Regions from separate parts of the Tardiphaga sp. 862_B3_N4_1 genome, predicted to be linked through region 1. Evidence: predicted binding sites of a transcription regulator. Region 1 holds the regulator's gene; each other region holds the start of a gene.

What was found. Region 1 encodes PhoB, which activates phosphate uptake and scavenging genes when phosphate is short. Its sites were predicted from a motif close to TGTCATNNANCTGTCAT; they were not measured.
Region 2: a site for PhoB is predicted at 2,146-2,162, ahead of AB8B02_RS25945 (alkaline phosphatase D family protein). Genes of this name have one in related genera too.
Region 3: a site for PhoB is predicted at 3,030-3,046, ahead of AB8B02_RS20510 (YdcH family protein). Genes of this name have one in related genera too.
Region 4: a site for PhoB is predicted at 1,856-1,872, ahead of AB8B02_RS24245 (DUF2794 domain-containing protein). Genes of this name have one in related genera too.

The regions. Positions count from the first base shown of each region.
Region 1 covers NZ_JBPWQB010000002.1:2,031,798-2,035,993, reverse strand. The annotation lists gene argF (ornithine carbamoyltransferase) at 1-171, opposite strand, end outside; gene AB8B02_RS26875 (aspartate aminotransferase family protein) at 171-1,409, opposite strand; gene AB8B02_RS26870 (GcrA family cell cycle regulator) at 1,856-2,365, shown strand; gene phoB (phosphate regulon transcriptional regulator PhoB) at 2,562-3,266, opposite strand; gene phoU (phosphate signaling complex protein PhoU) at 3,359-4,072, opposite strand; gene pstB (phosphate ABC transporter ATP-binding protein PstB) at 4,101-4,196, opposite strand, start outside.
Region 2 covers NZ_JBPWQB010000002.1:1,820,649-1,824,844, forward strand. The annotation lists gene AB8B02_RS25940 (TonB-dependent receptor) at 1-1,770, opposite strand, end outside; cobalamin riboswitch at 1,877-2,068, opposite strand; gene AB8B02_RS25945 (alkaline phosphatase D family protein) at 2,212-3,765, shown strand; gene typA (translational GTPase TypA) at 3,998-4,196, shown strand, end outside.
Region 3 covers NZ_JBPWQB010000002.1:697,138-701,333, reverse strand. The annotation lists gene AB8B02_RS20540 (5-(carboxyamino)imidazole ribonucleotide synthase) at 1-861, opposite strand, end outside; gene purE (5-(carboxyamino)imidazole ribonucleotide mutase) at 870-1,358, opposite strand; gene AB8B02_RS20530 (hypothetical protein) at 1,355-1,558, opposite strand; gene AB8B02_RS20525 (hypothetical protein) at 1,660-1,953, shown strand; gene AB8B02_RS20520 (hypothetical protein) at 1,978-2,229, opposite strand; gene AB8B02_RS20515 (YdcH family protein) at 2,640-2,846, opposite strand; gene AB8B02_RS20510 (YdcH family protein) at 3,096-3,281, shown strand; gene AB8B02_RS20505 (NAD(P)/FAD-dependent oxidoreductase) at 3,450-4,196, opposite strand, start outside.
Region 4 covers NZ_JBPWQB010000002.1:1,478,085-1,482,280, reverse strand. The annotation lists gene AB8B02_RS24255 (Bax inhibitor-1/YccA family protein) at 71-859, shown strand; gene AB8B02_RS24250 (GNAT family N-acetyltransferase) at 942-1,466, shown strand; gene AB8B02_RS24245 (DUF2794 domain-containing protein) at 1,482-1,844, opposite strand; gene AB8B02_RS24240 (DUF1223 domain-containing protein) at 2,281-3,033, opposite strand; gene acnA (aconitate hydratase AcnA) at 3,201-4,196, opposite strand, start outside.

The DNA.
Region 1 (4,196 bases):
TTCGAAGATCATCGCCAGCGTCTTGTTCTTGAGCGGACGATCGGGCTCGGCATTCGTGCAATCCCGCCCCTTCAGCTTCGCCTTCATGGCGGCAGCCGCGTTCATGATATTGCGCAACTCGCTGGCCGGCACGGCCGTGAGATCGAGGAAGTGCCGCGGTGACGTGCTCATCACGCGGCTCCCTGCGTCTTTGCAGATGCTTTGCCGGATGAGCCGAGGGCCACGCAAGCCTGTTCCAGCCGTTGCACGGCCTGCTCGATCTCGGACTCGCTGACGATCAGCGGCGGCAGGAAGCGCACGACATTATCGCCGGCGCCAACCGTCAACAGCTTGGCCTCACGCAGTGCTGCAACGAGATCACCGGCCGGCACGACAGCCTTGAGGCCGATGAGAAGACCTTCGCCGCGCACTTCGCTGAGCACATCTGGATGGCCATCGACCACACCCGCGAGTTTCTGTTTCAGCAACAGCGACATCTTCTTCACATGGTCGAAGAAGCCGGGCTTCAGCATGATATCGAGCACGGAATTCGCCGCGGCCACCGCCAGCGGATTGCCGCCAAAGGTCGAGCCGTGGGAGCCGGGCGCCATGCCTTCGGCCGCTTCCGCCGTGACGAGGCACGCGCCGATCGGGAACCCGCCGCCGAGCGCCTTGGCCAGCGACATGACATCCGGCGTCACGCCGATGCGCTGATAGGCAAACAGTTCGCCGGTGCGGCCCATACCGGTCTGCACTTCGTCGAATATCAAAAGGATGCCGTTCTTGTCGCAAAGTTCGCGCAGCGCGCCGAAGAACGCGTTGCTCGGCGCACGCACGCCGCCCTCACCCTGCAGCGGCTCGATGAGAATGCCGGCTGTGTTCGGACCGATCGCCTTCTTCACGGCTTCGATATCGCCGAGCGGCAACTGATCGAAGCCATCGAGCGGCGTGCCGTAGCCTTCGAGATATTTCGCAGCGCCGGTCGCGGCGAGCGTGCCGAGGGTCCGGCCATGGAACGCGCCTTCAAAGGTGATGATGCGGGTGCGCTCGGGATGGCCCTTGGAGAAATGATAGTGGCGGGTCACCTTGATCGCGCATTCCATCGCTTCCGCACCCGAATTGGCGAAGAACACGAAGTCGGCAAAGCTTTGTTCGCACAGCCGCGCGGCGAGGCGCTCGCCGTCCGGGCTCTTGAACAGGTTCGACATGTGCCAGAGCTTGGTGGCCTGCTCCTGCAACGCGGCGACCATATGTGGGTGCGCATGGCCAAGTGCGTTCACGGCAACGCCGCTGGTGAAATCGAGATAGCGCTCGCCATCGGTTCCAATCAGCCACGCGCCTTCACCGCGCTCGAAAGCGACATCCGCACGCGCGAAAACAGGCAGCAAGTGAGCCTGAGAGAGGGGCGAAGACGTTGCGTTGCTGGTCATAACCGATCCGATCGAAAAGACTGCGGCCGCGTCGATGACAACTGTGCGAAATCGAACAACGGACCCTAGAAACGAAACGTGCCGCCCTTCTCGGGCGGCACGTGGGCATTATTCTATGTGTGCTGTGAAGACTGTCAACCGCGCACTGCGGCTTTCGAGTCACACGGAGTCGCAGAAAAAGCCGATTTTGCAGCTTTACTTGCAGAAGCATGTGGACGCGGCATGCCCGACTCTTGCGCGCGAGTCACGGCATATTGTAGCTTTTGCCTCGTCGGATACGACATCTCGTGCGGCGGTAGATCCTTTTGACACATCCAGTGCGGCGTAACAGCCGGACGCGAAATTCGCGCCCGGTGAGCGCTAAAGGATTCTGACCGCAGGGATTTTTGAAGTCTCAACTCGCAGCGCTGCCCGGTCAGGCCGGCGCTCACGAAGGGAAAACGGCGATGACGGTAATGACATGGACCGACGATCGCGTCGAACAGTTGAAGAAACTCTGGGAAGGCGGCCTTTCCGCCAGCCAGATCGCTGCGGAACTCGGTAACGTGACCCGCAACGCCGTGATCGGCAAGGTTCACCGCCTTGGCCTGTCCGGCCGTGCCAAGAGCCCCTCCTCGGCAGCTCCGCGGCAGCGCAAGGCGCGCCCGGCGCAGCAGATGGTACGCGTCGCCCGCCCGATGGCACGCGGCAATACCGCGCTGGCCCATAATTACGAGATCGAGGCCGAGCCCGACCCGATCGCCTATGACAACATCGTGCCGATCAGCCAGCGCCTGTCGCTGGTCGAACTCAACGAAGCCACCTGCCATTGGCCGATCGGCGATCCGTCGAGCGCGGACTTCTACTTCTGCGGCGGCAAGGCCCTGGCCGGCGCCCCCTATTGCGCGCATCACTCGCGCATCGCCTATCAGCCGGCCAGCGACCGCCGCCGCGCGGTGCCAAAGCCGACGCGCTGAGCTGGAAAGCATCTAAACCAAATGAAAATGCCCGGTGATGAGCCGGGCATTTTTTTGTTTTGGGGGAATTGTGAGCGGAGACCTCTCCGCCGTCATACCCGGCGAATGCCGGGTATCCACGTCTTGGCCGAACACAAAGACGTGGATGGCCGGGACAAGCCCGGCCATGACGAGAATAACTGTCGATAGCGGAGTATTACTCCGCCGCCTTGTCGAACCGGTCATCCAGCGCGTAGCCGGCGCCGCGCACGGTGCGGATCGGATCGGGCTCGCCGGCGGGATTGAGCAGCTTGCGCAGACGGCCGATATGCACGTCGACGGTGCGCTCGTCGATATAGATGTCGCGGCCCCAGACGCTGTCGAGCAACTGCTCGCGGCTGAACACGCGGCCCGGATGTTCCAGGAAGAACTCCAGCAGGCGATATTCGGTCGGACCGAGATCGATCGGACGGCTCGAGCGCACGACGCGGCGCTTGTCACGGTCGAGTTCGATGTCGCCAAACGCCAGGACGGTGGCGAGACGCTCGGGAGCGGCACGACGGAGCAGGCCCTTCACGCGGGCGAGGAGCTCCGGCACCGAGAACGGCTTGACGATATAGTCGTCGGCGCCGGTGGCGAGACCGCGAACGCGCTCGCTCTCTTCGCCGCGCGCCGTCAGCATGATGATCGGCAATGCCTTGGTTTCGGGCCGTGCGCGCAGGCGGCGGCACAGTTCGATACCGGACAGACCCGGCAGCATCCAGTCGAGCACCACGAGATCCGGCACCCGCTCCTTCAAGCGGGTGTCGGCATCGTCGCCGCGCGCGACAGTTTCAACGTCATAGCCTTCGGCGTCGAGGTTGTAGCGAAGCAGCGTCGTTAGTGCCTCTTCATCTTCCACAACCAGAATGCGTGCATTCACAGCCATCTTGATCAATATCCTCAGTGACGTCCGACAAGTCTTTAAATCATGATCCTTGCGGAAGACTGGCTTCCACTTTTCAGGGCCATGCTTCAGACAGTCGGCGTATTCGCGAATGTGGTCATGTCGCCCTTCGGGCGCTTGTCGAGGATCTGCTGACCCTCGATCATGTAGAACACGGTTTCCGCAATATTGGTGGCATGGTCGCCGATCCGCTCGATGTTCTTGGCGCAGAACATCAGGTGGATACAGAACGAGATGTTGCGCGGATCTTCCATCATATAGGTAAGGAGCTCGCGGAACAGCGAGGTGCAGATCGCGTCGATTTCCTCGTCGCCCTTCCACACCGTCATCGCGGCCGGCAGATCGTGTGCGGCATAGGCGTCGAGCACGGCCTTGACCTGGGTGGTCACGAGGTCGGTCATGTGTTCGAGGCCGCGGATCAGCTTCAGCGGATGGAAGTCGCTGTCGAGTGCATTGACGCGCTTGCCGATGTTCTTGGAGAGATCGCCGATACGTTCCAGATCGGTGGCGACACGCAGCGCGCCGACGATCTCGCGCAAATCGACAGCCATCGGCTGGCGCTTGGCGATGGTCAGCACGGCGCGCTCTTCGATCGTGCGCTGCAACTGGTCGATCTCGGCGTCGGTGGCGACGACGCGCGCACCGAGCGCGACATCCCGGCGGATCAGCGCGTCGACGGATTCGACAATCTGCCGTTCCGCAAGGCCACCCATCTCGGCGACGAGACGGGTCAGCTCCTGCAGATCGTCATCGAAAGCCTTGGTGGTGTGTTCAAAAGCCATATCTAAATCCTCCCGCGAATATGTCGCGTCAGCCGAAGCGGCCGGTGATGTAATCCTGGGTGCGGCGATCGGTCGGTGATGTGAAGATCTTGTTGGTCTGATCGAACTCGATCAGCTCGCCGAG
Region 2 (4,196 bases), 210 kb from region 1:
TTTGACGATCTGATAGCCGGCTAAGGTCCACTCGCCGCGGCCACCCCAGAACGATTGTTTGACGCCGATCTCGACCTGCTTACCTGTCGCTAGTTCGAAGTTCTTGTTTGTCGCCGCCAGCGAGACTAGTCCGCCAACCGGATCTACGGCTGTAGAATATTGGCCGTAGAAGGCCAGGTCCTTGATGGGCGTATAGACCGCTCCGGCGCGCCAGCTGGTCGCTGAGAAGGATTTCTCGAAACTGTTACCGGGGGTGACGTAGTCGGTGCGATTGATAGTCGGCTCGTCCTGCCGGATCCCAGCGATCAGAGCGAGTTGTTCCGTGATCGACAGACGGTTCTCGGCGAATAGGCCATACTGGTTGGTCGTGGTGCTGAAGCCTGGAACCGTCTGGGTCGTTGTCGCAGCGAAGGAGCCAGGGAAAAAATCGGTGAGCGACACCGACGACGTGCCGCCATAGGGCGAGTTGTTGGTGTGTTTGAAGTCGATCTGGTTGACGTCGAAGCCGGCGACGAATTCGTTAGTCATGCCAAAGATATGGCCGCGGAACGTCGCGTCGAAGCGGTCGCCGATCTGCTGCTGGTCGTGGAAGATCTCGATATAGTCGCTGCGATTGATGCGGCCCGTTGCGGCGCTGAAGTTGTAGGTCTCGACGTCTTTCCAGTGCCGCTGGCTGTTCAGGTAGTACAGGGTGTTGCGCAGCGTAATGCTGTCTGTCACCTGCCACTCGGTCTTTACCTGGTTCCAGCTGTCCTGATAGCGGATGCTGCTGTCGCCGACATTGTAGTTCCTGAAGCGCAGGGATTCATCGAGCTTGCCGTTGATCAGCGGTGTGCCGAAATAGCGCGACGGGCTGCGATCGCCGTAATCCGTGGAGATCGTCCAGGTGATGTCTTCGGTCTGCTTGATCTGGACGGCGGCATGCACTTCGACATTGGAGGTGTTGTCACGATCGACCCAGCCGTCCGACATGTTGCCGGTCGCGGTGATGCGATAGGCGACATCCTTGTTGATCGGTCCACCGCTATCCACTGCAATGCGCCGGGTCATGTTGCTGTCGAGCGAGATTTCGGCCTGATTGCGCGGCACCCAAAGCGGCAGTTTCGAGATGACGTTGATGGCGCCGCCGACGGCACCTTCGCCATACATCACCGATGCCGGGCCGCGTAGCACCTCAACGCGCTCAGCTGACCAGGTATCATAGGGGAAGGTCAGCGTGCCCGAGCCGACATAGAGCCGTGTGCCGTCATACAGAGTCATCACGGTGCCGTTGCCGGTGAAGCCGCGGGTGTTGAAGGCGATGCTGCCATTGCCCGGCGCCGGGCTTGCGGTGAAGCCGGTGGCGTTCTGTGTCACGGCGTCAATCAGATTCTGCTGGCCACGCTCGGCCATGGTCTCGGCAGAGATCACCTCGACGCTGGCCGGCGTCTGCAGGCGCGTCAGGCCAAGGCGGCTGCCCGTCGACGTCGTGCCGGTGAGGTTGAGTGTCGGTGCCGCGAAGACGGGGCCTGTCGGCGTGGCGACCGGCGCGCCGGTATTGGCGGCGACATTGCGCTGTTGCCGCGAGCGCGCAGCGCGCGATGCATTGCCGTTCGTGGCGCGGCGTGCCCGCTGAGGCGTCGCCGACGGCTGAACGACGACAGGATCGAGCGTCTGGCTCGACTGTGTGGTTTGCGACCAGCTTTCGCTCGGACACAACAAGCAGGAGAGAGCAACAGAATAAAGTAAGGGAGCATGTCGCTTCAACGCGACGGGAGAAACGGAGGTCATGAACAGGACTCGCGGTTACGTGGCACGTCACCGCAAACCAAGTCTCGCCGCCGCTTTCAAACAGGCAGTGTGACTTCCACCAGGACACCCCGCCCAATGTGCTCGCGTGTGACCACGACTGGCGGCAGGTCTCCTGGCTCGCGGGTCACTGCCTGTCGCCGCCTTCCCAGGTGAACACCCAGTGGCTCTTGGCGCAGGCTCGCCGCTTACAGTTGCGGGGGCAGCCGCGGAATCGGGGGATCCCCCTCACCGCATTCCCTTTTGATCCCCGAAGGGAACCGTCACGTTCACGTTAAGGTGAAATTTCCAAATGTGTCAATCAAGTTGCTAGTCACTCGCAACGTGCGCTGACAGGTGTTGATATTGCGCATCACCTGTCATCGCAGCGTCAAGCGATCTGCCTAGAGCCACTGGTGCCAGAGCCAGGATCAGGAGTTCGCCATGGCACTACGTTTATCCCGTCGTCGCTTCCTCGCGCACTCAGCCGCAGCAGGCGCAAGCTTCCTTGCGATGCCCTATCTCAGCCGCGCCGCCGATCGCCCGGTGGTGTCACATGGCATTCAGTCCGGCGATGTCGGGATCAACAGCGGCATGATCTGGTCGCGCGCGGATCGGCCGGCGCAGATGATGGTGGAAGTCGCCACCACCGAATCCTTCAGCAATGCGCGCATGTTGCCGCCGATGGCGGCGCTGCCCGAAACCGATTTCACGGCGAAGCTGCTGCTCGACAATCTGCCCGCGGGACAGGACATCTTCTATCGCGTCAAATTCCGCGATCTCTCGCATACCGACATCGTCGGCGAGCCGGTCATCGGTCGCTTCCGCACCGCGCCAGCGGATCGCCGCGATGTGTCTTTCGTTTGGGGCGGCGATGTCGCAGGCCAAGGCTGGGGCATCAACGCCGAGGATGGCGGCATGGTCACCTATGCCACCATGCGAAAGCACAACCCGGATTTCCTGATCCATTCCGGCGATACGATCTACGCCGATGGTCCGATCCTGCCTGAAACGAAACTGCCTGACGGCGCGATCTGGAAGAACACCATCACGGTGCCGGAGAAGGCGAAGGTCGCCGAAACGCTCGATGAATTCCGCGCCGCGCACAAATACAATCTACTCGACGACAATGTCCGCGCATTCAATGCGCAGGTGCCGATCTTCGGCCAGTGGGACGATCACGAGGTCACCAACAACTGGTCGCTCTCGAAGCAGTTGCCGTCGTCTTACAAGGAGCGCGACATCACGCTACTGGCTGCGCGCGGCGCGTGTGCCTTTCACGAGATGTATCCGATCTCGGTCAATCCGAAGGAGCCTGGCCGCGTCTATCGCACGCTCAATTACGGCCCGCATCTCGATGTCTTCATGCTGGACGAGCGCAGCTATCGCGGGCCCAACGGCCCGAATCTGCAGGAGAGCTATGGTCCGGATGCGTATTTCATCGGCCCGGAGCAGATGGCCTGGCTGAAGCGCGCCCTGATGGCGTCGAAGGCGACCTGGAAGGTCATCGCCTCCGACATGCCGATCGGCCTCGTCGTCTATGACAACGCTGCCGACAAAACCGGGTCTGAGGCCCTTGCGCAGGGCGACGGGCCAGTGCGGGGCCGCGAGCTGGAAATTGCCGATATTCTGCGCTTCATCAAATCGGCCGGTATCCGCAACACGGTCTGGCTGACCGCCGACGTGCATTACACGGCGGCGCATTACTACAATCCGGAAAAGGCGCAGTTTCAGGATTTCGAGCCGTTCTGGGAGTTCGTTTCGGGCCCGTTTCACGCCGGAACTTTCGGGCCGGCGGCGCTCGACAATACCTTCGGTCCCGAGGTCCGTTTCGTGAAGGCGCCGGGGCCCGATAAGCAGAATTTGCCCCCGTCGGCCGGCATGCAGTTCTTCGGTCACGTCAAAATCGACGGCCAAAGCGGCCAAATGACCGTTACCCTGCGGGATCGGGCCGATATGGCCCTTTGGGCCACGGTTCTGGACCCGAAATTGGGCTAACCATTTGGCAGATTCGCATTGTTTTTCGGCGATTTCCCCCTATATTGCGCCGCAACGCGTCCGAGTACCCGGCCCCTTCTGGCCGGGTTTGCTTTTGGAGGGATTGCCCCAGCGCGTTTTCAGACGAGGCAGTTATCGAACGCGCTCGAGCGCAAGGCATAAGCCTTTTGTTGTCGAGCATGTCTTGTTGAACCCGCTCAAGGGCACCCAGACCGTAACCAGAAGAAGACCTATGAACCTTCGCAACATTGCTATCATCGCCCACGTTGACCACGGCAAAACCACTCTCGTGGACAAGCTGCTGCAGCAGTCGGGCACGTATCGCGACAATCAGCGCGTCCAGGAACGCGCGATGGATTCGAACGACATCGAAAAAGAGCGCGGCATCACCATTCTCGCCAAGTGCACCTCGGTGCTGTGGGATGAAGTCC
Region 3 (4,196 bases), 1.3 Mb from region 1:
GGCGCCATCGAGCGTCCAGTGGCCGGAATTATGCACGCGCGGCGCAATTTCGTTCACGACAAGCGTCGCGCTGTCCTTACCGGGCACGACAAACAGTTCGACGGCAAAGACGCCGACATAGCCCAGCGCAGTGCCGATCTTCTCGGCGATCTCGCGTGCCTTCGCGGCAAGCGCGTCGGAGATGCGTGCGGGCGCATAGGAGAATTTCAGGATGTGATCGCGGTGCTCGTTCTCGGTGACGTCGAAACATTCGACTTGACCGTCGGCGCCGCGTGCAGCGATGACCGAGACCTCGCGTTCGAACGGCACGAAGGCTTCAAGGATCGCGGAATTGGTGCCGAGATCCTTCCAGACCTGATCGAGATCGTCACCCTCGCGGATGATTGCCTGGCCCTTGCCGTCATAACCGAAGCGACGTGTCTTGATGACAGCTGGCAGACCGATCTTCTTGACCGCGGCATGAAGCTCGCCAGCATTCGCAACACCTGCGTAACCGGCCGTGCCGATACCCAGTGACGTTACAAAATCCTTCTCGGCCAGACGATCCTGCGTGGTCTGCAGGATTGTCTGTGCGGGCAGAACCGGGCGCCGCGCGTCGAGGATCATCGCGGTGGCGGCCGGCACGTTCTCGAATTCGTAGGTGATGACGTCGCAATCGCTGGCGAACAGTTCGAGCGCCTCGACATCAGCATATTCAGCGCATGTCGCGTTCTGCACCACATCGAAAGCCGGCGAATCCGGATCCGGTGAAAAAACCTGACAGCGGAGGCCGAGGCGTGCTGCGGACATCGCCAACATACGACCGAGCTGGCCGCCACCGAGAATGCCGATCGTATCGCCCGGCTTGAGAACCTTCGTCACCACAGCGCTCACGCTGCACCTTCCGGCTTTTCAGCCACGGCATCGGTCTGCGCCTTGCGCCAGGCGGCGAGCTTTGTTGCCAGTGCCGTGTCGTGCAGCGCCAGCACGCTCGCCGCGAGCAGTGCCGCATTGATCGCGCCGGGTTTGCCGATGGCCAGCGTGCCGACGGGCACGCCGCCCGGCATCTGTACGATCGAATAAAGCGAGTCGACGCCGGACAGCGCCTTGGATTCCACGGGCACGCCGAATACCGGGAGTTCCGTCAGCGCCGCGGCCATGCCGGGCAAATGCGCAGCGCCGCCGGCACCGGCGATGATGATCTGGAAGCCCGCTGCCTTGGCGCCCTTGGCGAATGCGACCAGCCGGTCCGGCGTGCGGTGGGCCGAGACGATGCGCGCCTCATGGGATACGCCGAGCGCTGTCAGCGTTTCGGCGGCATGGCGCATGGTTTCCCAGTCCGACTGGCTTCCCATAATAATGGCGACGGGCGCGGTCATTCCGTATTTTCTTTCGCGAATCCAGAAAGATAGGCTGGAAATACAATGTCGTCCCCTTGCGTGGCAAGGAGCGTGGCAAACATGATCTCGTCTTGGTGAAGACTGGCAAGCCTTGTAACAAATCCCATGCAAAAGAAAACCCGAACGCCTGCTGCAAAGTCGGTCAAACCTTCCATGAAGCCGGCGTTGCGCGGTTCCAAGGCGTTGGTGTCGCTGCCAAAAAGCCGCGCGCCGGCGGCCGCGCTGACGATTCGGGCGGCTGGAAGCGCAACTCACACAGGCCGAGGCGAAGATTGCCGAATTGCGAGCTTCGGCGGAAACCGACTTCCTGCTCGACATTCTCAACCGCCGTGGCTTTGCCCGCGAGCTGACCCGCGCCGTGGCCTTCATCGCCCGCTATAGCGCGACGGGTGCACTGATTGTGCTCGATGCCGCGATCGACCAGCTCACTTTCGTCTTCCGCGACATCAACGTGTCGGCTGGCGCCTCTGCAGGCGTCGCACTGCTGGGTCCCGATGTCGATGGCGAAGCCGCGTTGGTTCAGGCCGACAGGGCGATGTACGTGCGCAAGACCGCGCGACGCGCGAAAGTGTAGTTAGCCATCGCCGGCGTTGGCGCCTTACAACGCGCTGAGGTCGCTTGGCACTTCGCCAAAGGCGCGGATCACCTGGGCGTCGCCGAACTCGCCGATCATCGGATCGCCGGTACGGCTGAAGGCCAATGCGCCGATTGAACCTGGCGCACGGGACAATAGTTCGGCGCGGCGGATGGCGCCGGATGCGCTCTGACATTCCTCGGCGGCACCGGCGGCGGGCGAACCAGAGTCGTCGTGCAGGAAGGGCAGTGCGACATAATAGGTGATATCGGCCATGGTGCCTTCACGAGTCGATTGATCTCGGCGTAAGTTTGTTCTTATTTTGTTCTTATTGTCAAGTTTCGGCAGCGTCTTGTTTGCGGTCGCCCCGTTCCGCTCCTGTGAGGCCGCAACGGCTGGCTTGCGCGGTGCGAGCGCCAGCGCCATCGCGATCAATTCGCGCAGCCTCAGCAGTTTTCACCGCGCCACGATGCGATGCTGGCCAGAATTAAGTTTGGCTGTCGTGCCTACGATGCCGCGCGAAAAGAGCGGCGGCCGTCGCGAAGCAAGGTTTTTACGACGGGCGAGTTCAACACCCAGCCTGCTGCATTCACCGCGAGTTAAAGAAAGCCGATCTATTGATCGTCACGCATCGGGTTGCAGTCATGGCCGCTCTTTAGCCGACGGCCAGAGCGTGACGCATTGTCTCAGGCGATAATATCCGGGGTGATCTGATCTTCGATGAAGGAGATGCGGTCTTTCAGCTGAAGCTTTCTCTTCTTCAACCGTTGCAGTCGCAAAAGATCGGGTGCCGGTGAATGTTGCAAGGCATCGATAGCGGCGTCGAGGTCGCGATGTTCTTGCTGCAATCGGGCGAGTTCTAACGGGAGTTCGCGATCTTCGTCGTCGTTCATGTTTCTAGCTGACTGGATTCGCAAGTCATTTGCGAGGAATTTCTAGGATGACTATCGCCGGTGCAGGCGCACCACGCAAGCCGTCCGGTTCCATGTTTTTGCTGCGCAATTAGGTCACGATTCGTTTCAGACGATACCCGAAGCTCAAAATACACTTTTCAATACCCATCGACAGATGTCCACTGTCATGTAGAATTCATCGTCCAACCGAACGTATCCTGAGGTTCAATCCTACCGAGGAGTTTTCGAATGGCACTACAGGCGCATCTCGTCGAACTGGAACGCAAGCACAAAGTTCTCGAAAGCGAATTGCACGAAGCGCTCGTGCACCTGTCTACCGACGATCTCCGCATCGTCGAACTCAAGCGTCGAAAACTGATGGTCAGGGACGAAATCCAGCGTCTCAAAAACGGGGCCAGCGAAACGGTGCACTGATCAACGGCTGCACTGATCAGCGAACGATAAATCACAGCATCGACATCGTCGTCTACGTCACTGCTTTCGCGTAGGTGCGATGACGTCTTCCCCTCATCCCGCGATAGGTTTGCGACGAAGCTCCAGTATTCGGTTGGCCTGGATCGCTTCGCCTGCAACCTTTCGCGTTCAATGTCCCGCCATCTCAGCCACGTAGTCCGCGATGGCCAGCGATGATGTCAGCCCCGGTGACTCGATGCCGAACAGGTTGATAAGGCCCGGCACGCCATGGGTCTGGGCACCCTGGATCATGAAATCCTGCACCGCGACTGCGGGCGGCACGATCTTCGGCCGCATTCCTGAATAGCTCGGCATTAATGCGCCGTCCGGCAGACTTGGCCAGTAGCGCCTGATAGCCGGATAGAACCTCTCTCCGCGTGCCGGATCGACCGTGTAGTCGATGTGATCCACCCACTCGACGTCAGGGCCGAAACGCGCCTGGCCGGCCAGATCGAGCGTCAGATGCACCCCGAGGCCGCCCGGTTCCGGCACGGGATAGATCAGCCGCGAGAACGGTGCTTTCGCATTGCAGCTGAAATAACAGCCTTTCGCCAGATAAGCGGGCGGTATCAGGTCGAGCGGCATGCCGTCGAGCATGCGGGCGATCGCGGTTGCGGACAGGCCTGCTGAATTGATCAGCATGTCGCAGGCTAGTGTCATCGGAGCCTCGCCGCCGACATCCAGTTCGAAACCGTCGGCGGTGACCCGGCCACGTTCCAGCGGCGCGAGGAATGCGAAGGCCGCGCCGGCGGCTTCCGCTTCACCGCGCAGCGACAACATGTAGCTGTGGCTATCGACGATTCCGGTGGAGGGGGACAACAGCGCGGCTTCGCAAGCCAATGCCGGCTCCAGCGCCCGTGCCTCTGTCCCGGATAA
Region 4 (4,196 bases), 550 kb from region 1:
ATCTGGGATATAATTTGAACCGGCGACGCGAACCCTTTGCGATCAGCCGGACAACATCGAGGTTTCGACCATGTCGGATCTAGACCGTAACTATGCTTCCCCCTTCGGCCGGGCCGGCGCGCGCGATGCCGCTGCCGTGGACGCCGGACTGCGCTCCTACATGCTGCGCATCTACAACTACATGACGATCGGTCTGGCCATCACCGGCCTGGCTGCTCTCGGCGTGTACATGGCGGCTGTCACGACCGATCCGTCGGGCGCTGCTGCCCGGATCGGTAGCTCCTACCTGACGCCGTTCGGCTATGCGATGTTCGTGAGCCCGCTGAAGTGGGTGTTCATCCTGGCGCCTCTGGTCATGGTGTTCGCCATCTCGTTCGGCATCAACCGGCTGAAGCCGGCCACCGCGCAACTGCTGTTCTGGGCCTTCGCGGCTCTGATGGGCATCTCGCTGTCGTCGATCTTCCTCGTGTACACGCACACATCGATCGTGCGGGTGTTCTTCATTACCGCTGCCTCGTTCGGTGCGCTGAGCCTTTACGGCTACACTACCAAGCGTGACATGACGGGCATGGGCTCGTTCCTGCTGATGGGCCTGTTCGGCATCATTATCGCGAGCGTCGTGAACATCTTCGTGGCGTCGTCGATGCTGCAGTTCATCGTGTCGGTTGTCGGCGTGCTGATCTTCGCAGGCCTCACTGCCTACGATACCCAGCGGTTGAAGAACGACTACATCTACGGTTACGCCTCGCAGGGCGGCGATATCGCCGAGCGCGCGGCGATCACCGGTGCCCTGTCGCTCTACTTGAACTTCATCAACCTGTTCACGCTGCTGCTGCAGCTGCTCGGACAGCGCGAATAAGCTCAGAGCATAGAGAAGATCTTAGCCCCGGCCGAAAGGCCGGGGCTTTTCTTTTGGGTGGAGCAAAAATAGTCTCAGCGCCATGTCCGATATTGAAATCAGGCCCGCCACGGCGGCAGATCTGCCCGCGATCACCGCGATCTATGCCGAGGCGGTGCAGTTCGGCACGGCCACGTTCGAACTGATCCCGCCAGATTTGGCCGAGATGACGCGGCGTTTCGAGGGGATGGTGAGCGGGGGCTATCCGTATCTCGCGGCTGTGCTGGAAGGCCGGGTTGTCGGCTATGCCTATGCCAGCGCGCATCGCCCGCGACCGGCCTATCGCTTTACCGTCGAGAATTCGATTTATCTCGATCCGAAAGCCCAACGGCGAGGCGTTGGCGGCAAACTTCTCGCGCGGCTGATCGCCGAATGCGAGAGCCGCGGCTACCGCCAGATGGTCGCCGTGATCGGTGACAGCGCGAATGCCGGCTCCATCGCGGTTCATCGCAATGCCGGATTTCAGATGGTTGGGGTGCATACCGATGTCGGGTTCAAGTTCGATCGCTGGCTTGATACCGTTTCGATGCAGCTCGCACTTGGCGACGGCGCCCGCACGCTTCCCTGACGCTCAGCGAATCGATTACACCACCGCCAGCTTGCGATCGATCACCAGGAGCACGCGGTCGAGTTCCTGGCCGCGGCGCAGAATCATGCCGCTGGCCGAAATCACGCTATACATGCCCTGCTTGCGCGCCAGTCGCGGATCTTTCTCGATGCGATAGAGCGGCACTTCCGACGAGCGGCGGAACACCGAGAACACCGCGCGGTCGCGCAGAAAGTCGATGGCGTAATCGCGCCACTCACCGTCGGAGACCATACGGCCGTACAGGTTGAGGATGCGGCTGAGCTCAAGGCGATTGAAGCTGACGACGGGCGCGGCGGCGGCAGAGCCCGTCGCCGCGCGATTCTCGGTGGGCTCAGTATCTCCCGGAATCACATTCATGCAGCGCCTCCTGTCATATCGTCGACATGATCGCGCCGACCGCGGTCCTCTGCAAGGGCCGATCCGCAGGGCTGATGGTAGAAATTTCCCGTCACGGGAACGTCAGGTGAATCTTATTGCCGCCAAATTTTGGCCCATCGGGCGCCCTTCTGGATTGCGACAAGAAGATACTGCGTCGGGTCCGGTTCTTCCGGTCTCGGATTCCTCAGCCCCCAGCCCCCCGCGGTCGTTGGGATCGGACCCTGCGCAGGAAGTTAATCCCCACTGGGCCAACGCAAGTTGGTCCTTTTCTTTTTGGTGGATGCTTTTGCGAGACCATCAAACGTCATTGCGATAGGCGAAGCGACGAAGCAATCCAGTCTTCGCCGAGGGCTCACAATGGTGCGGGCATGCCACGCGTAAGTGCAGCAGCAGCCGAAGTTATCAATCTGAAGACTTACTGCAGCGACGTATAGGCCGCGCCGCGCATCGCGCCGGGCTTGTCGCGTGTGCCGTCTTGCACATAAACGACGGCGGCATCGACACCATCCCTGGAGATGTTCTCCAGCGGCAGCGTCCAGTTGGCGGCGTTGCCGGTCCAGTCACCGACCTTCAGCCAGTTCCGGACGACATTGTAGTAGGTCAGTTGCTTGCCGCGATTCTCGCCGCGCCCGACCGTGATCGGCACTGCCTTCGACACGGAACAGATCCAGACTTCGCCATGCGCCGTATCCGGCGCATTGCTCGATGCGGCAACGGACACGTTGACGTGTTTGCCGGAAACCGACATCGACACCGGCACCGTCATCACGGTGCCTTTCTTGGTTTCGCTGATCGCGCCCTGGATACGATCGGCATCGCTGCCGATCACCTGAGTGGCGCCGTTGACGACGACTTGCGGCGTGTAGACGTCGCGATCGCCGCGCATCTGTGAATAGGCCTTCTGCCGCGCGCTGAAACGCGAGTCGGCCAGCGTGTCCTTCCAGCCCAGGTAGTCCCAGTAGTCGATCGGCATGCTCAATGCGATCACCGACGGGTCTTTGGCGAGGTCGCCGATGATCTTGTCTGCAGGCGGGCAGGACGAGCAACCTTGCGAGGTAAACAGCTCCACCACGGCCCTAGGCTGGGCCAGCGCGCTACCGCTTGCTGCAATGGCGGCGCACACGCTGAGCGCGCCGGTCCACTGCGATATGCCGCCAAAGGATTTCATGAGGTTTTGCCACGCTCGAGGTGAGACACATAACAGACGGTGTCGCACATTGGTGTCGCTAACACGTTCATGCCCTCAAACGCCAGAAGGCGGCCCTTCATAGGCCGCCTTCTGTTCACTAGCCACTCACTTCGCGGTGAGGCACTACGTCACACCACGTATGGGCGTCAGGCTGCAAGCTGACGCAGCACGTAATGCAGGATGCCGCCATTGCGGTAATATTCGAGCTCGTCCAGCGTATCGATGCGGCAGAGCAGCGTCTCCTTGTGGAGTGAGCCATCGGCCGACACGATTTCCGCCACCATCTGCTGGCGCGGCTTGATGTCGCCGGTCAGGCCGCGGATCGTGACCTTCTCGTCGCCCTTGAGGCCGAGTTTCTTCCACGATGAGCCGTTCTCGAAGGTTAGCGGCAGAATGCCCATGCCGACCAGATTGGATCGATGAATACGTTCGAAGCTTTCGGTAATCACGGCGCGAACGCCGAGCAGACGGGTGCCCTTCGCAGCCCAGTCGCGCGACGAACCGTTGCCGTATTCGGCACCGCCGAACACGACCAGCGGCACTTGTTCGGCCTGATACTTCATCGCGGCGTCGTAGATCGACATGGCTTCTCCATCGGGCCAGTGCTTGGTCATGCCGCCTTCCGGCACGTTGCCGTCAGCACCCTGCATCATGAAGTTCTTGATGCGGATATTGGCAAAGGTGCCGCGCATCATGACTTCGTGGTTGCCGCGGCGCGTGCCGTACTGGTTGAAGTCGGCCGGGCGCACCTGGTGCTCCGACAGATACTTGCCCGCGGGTGAGGTGAGCTTGATCGAACCGGCAGGCGAGATGTGGTCGGTAGTGATCTTGTCGCCGAACAGAGCCAGGATGCGCGCGTCGATGATGTCGGTGGTCGGCTCCGGTTCCTTCTTCATGCCTTCGAAGTAGGGTGGGTTCTGCACATAGGTCGAACCCATGTTCCACTTGTAGGTCTCGCTCTCGACCGTCTTGATCTTGCGCCAGTTGGCATCGCCGTCGAACACGTTTGCGTACTTCTTCTTGAAGATCGTCGACGTCACGTACTTCTTGATGAAGGCGTTGATATCCTTCGTGGTCGGCCAGATGTCTTTCAGGAACACCGGCTTGCCATCCTTGCCTTCGCCGATCGGCTCGACCGCTAG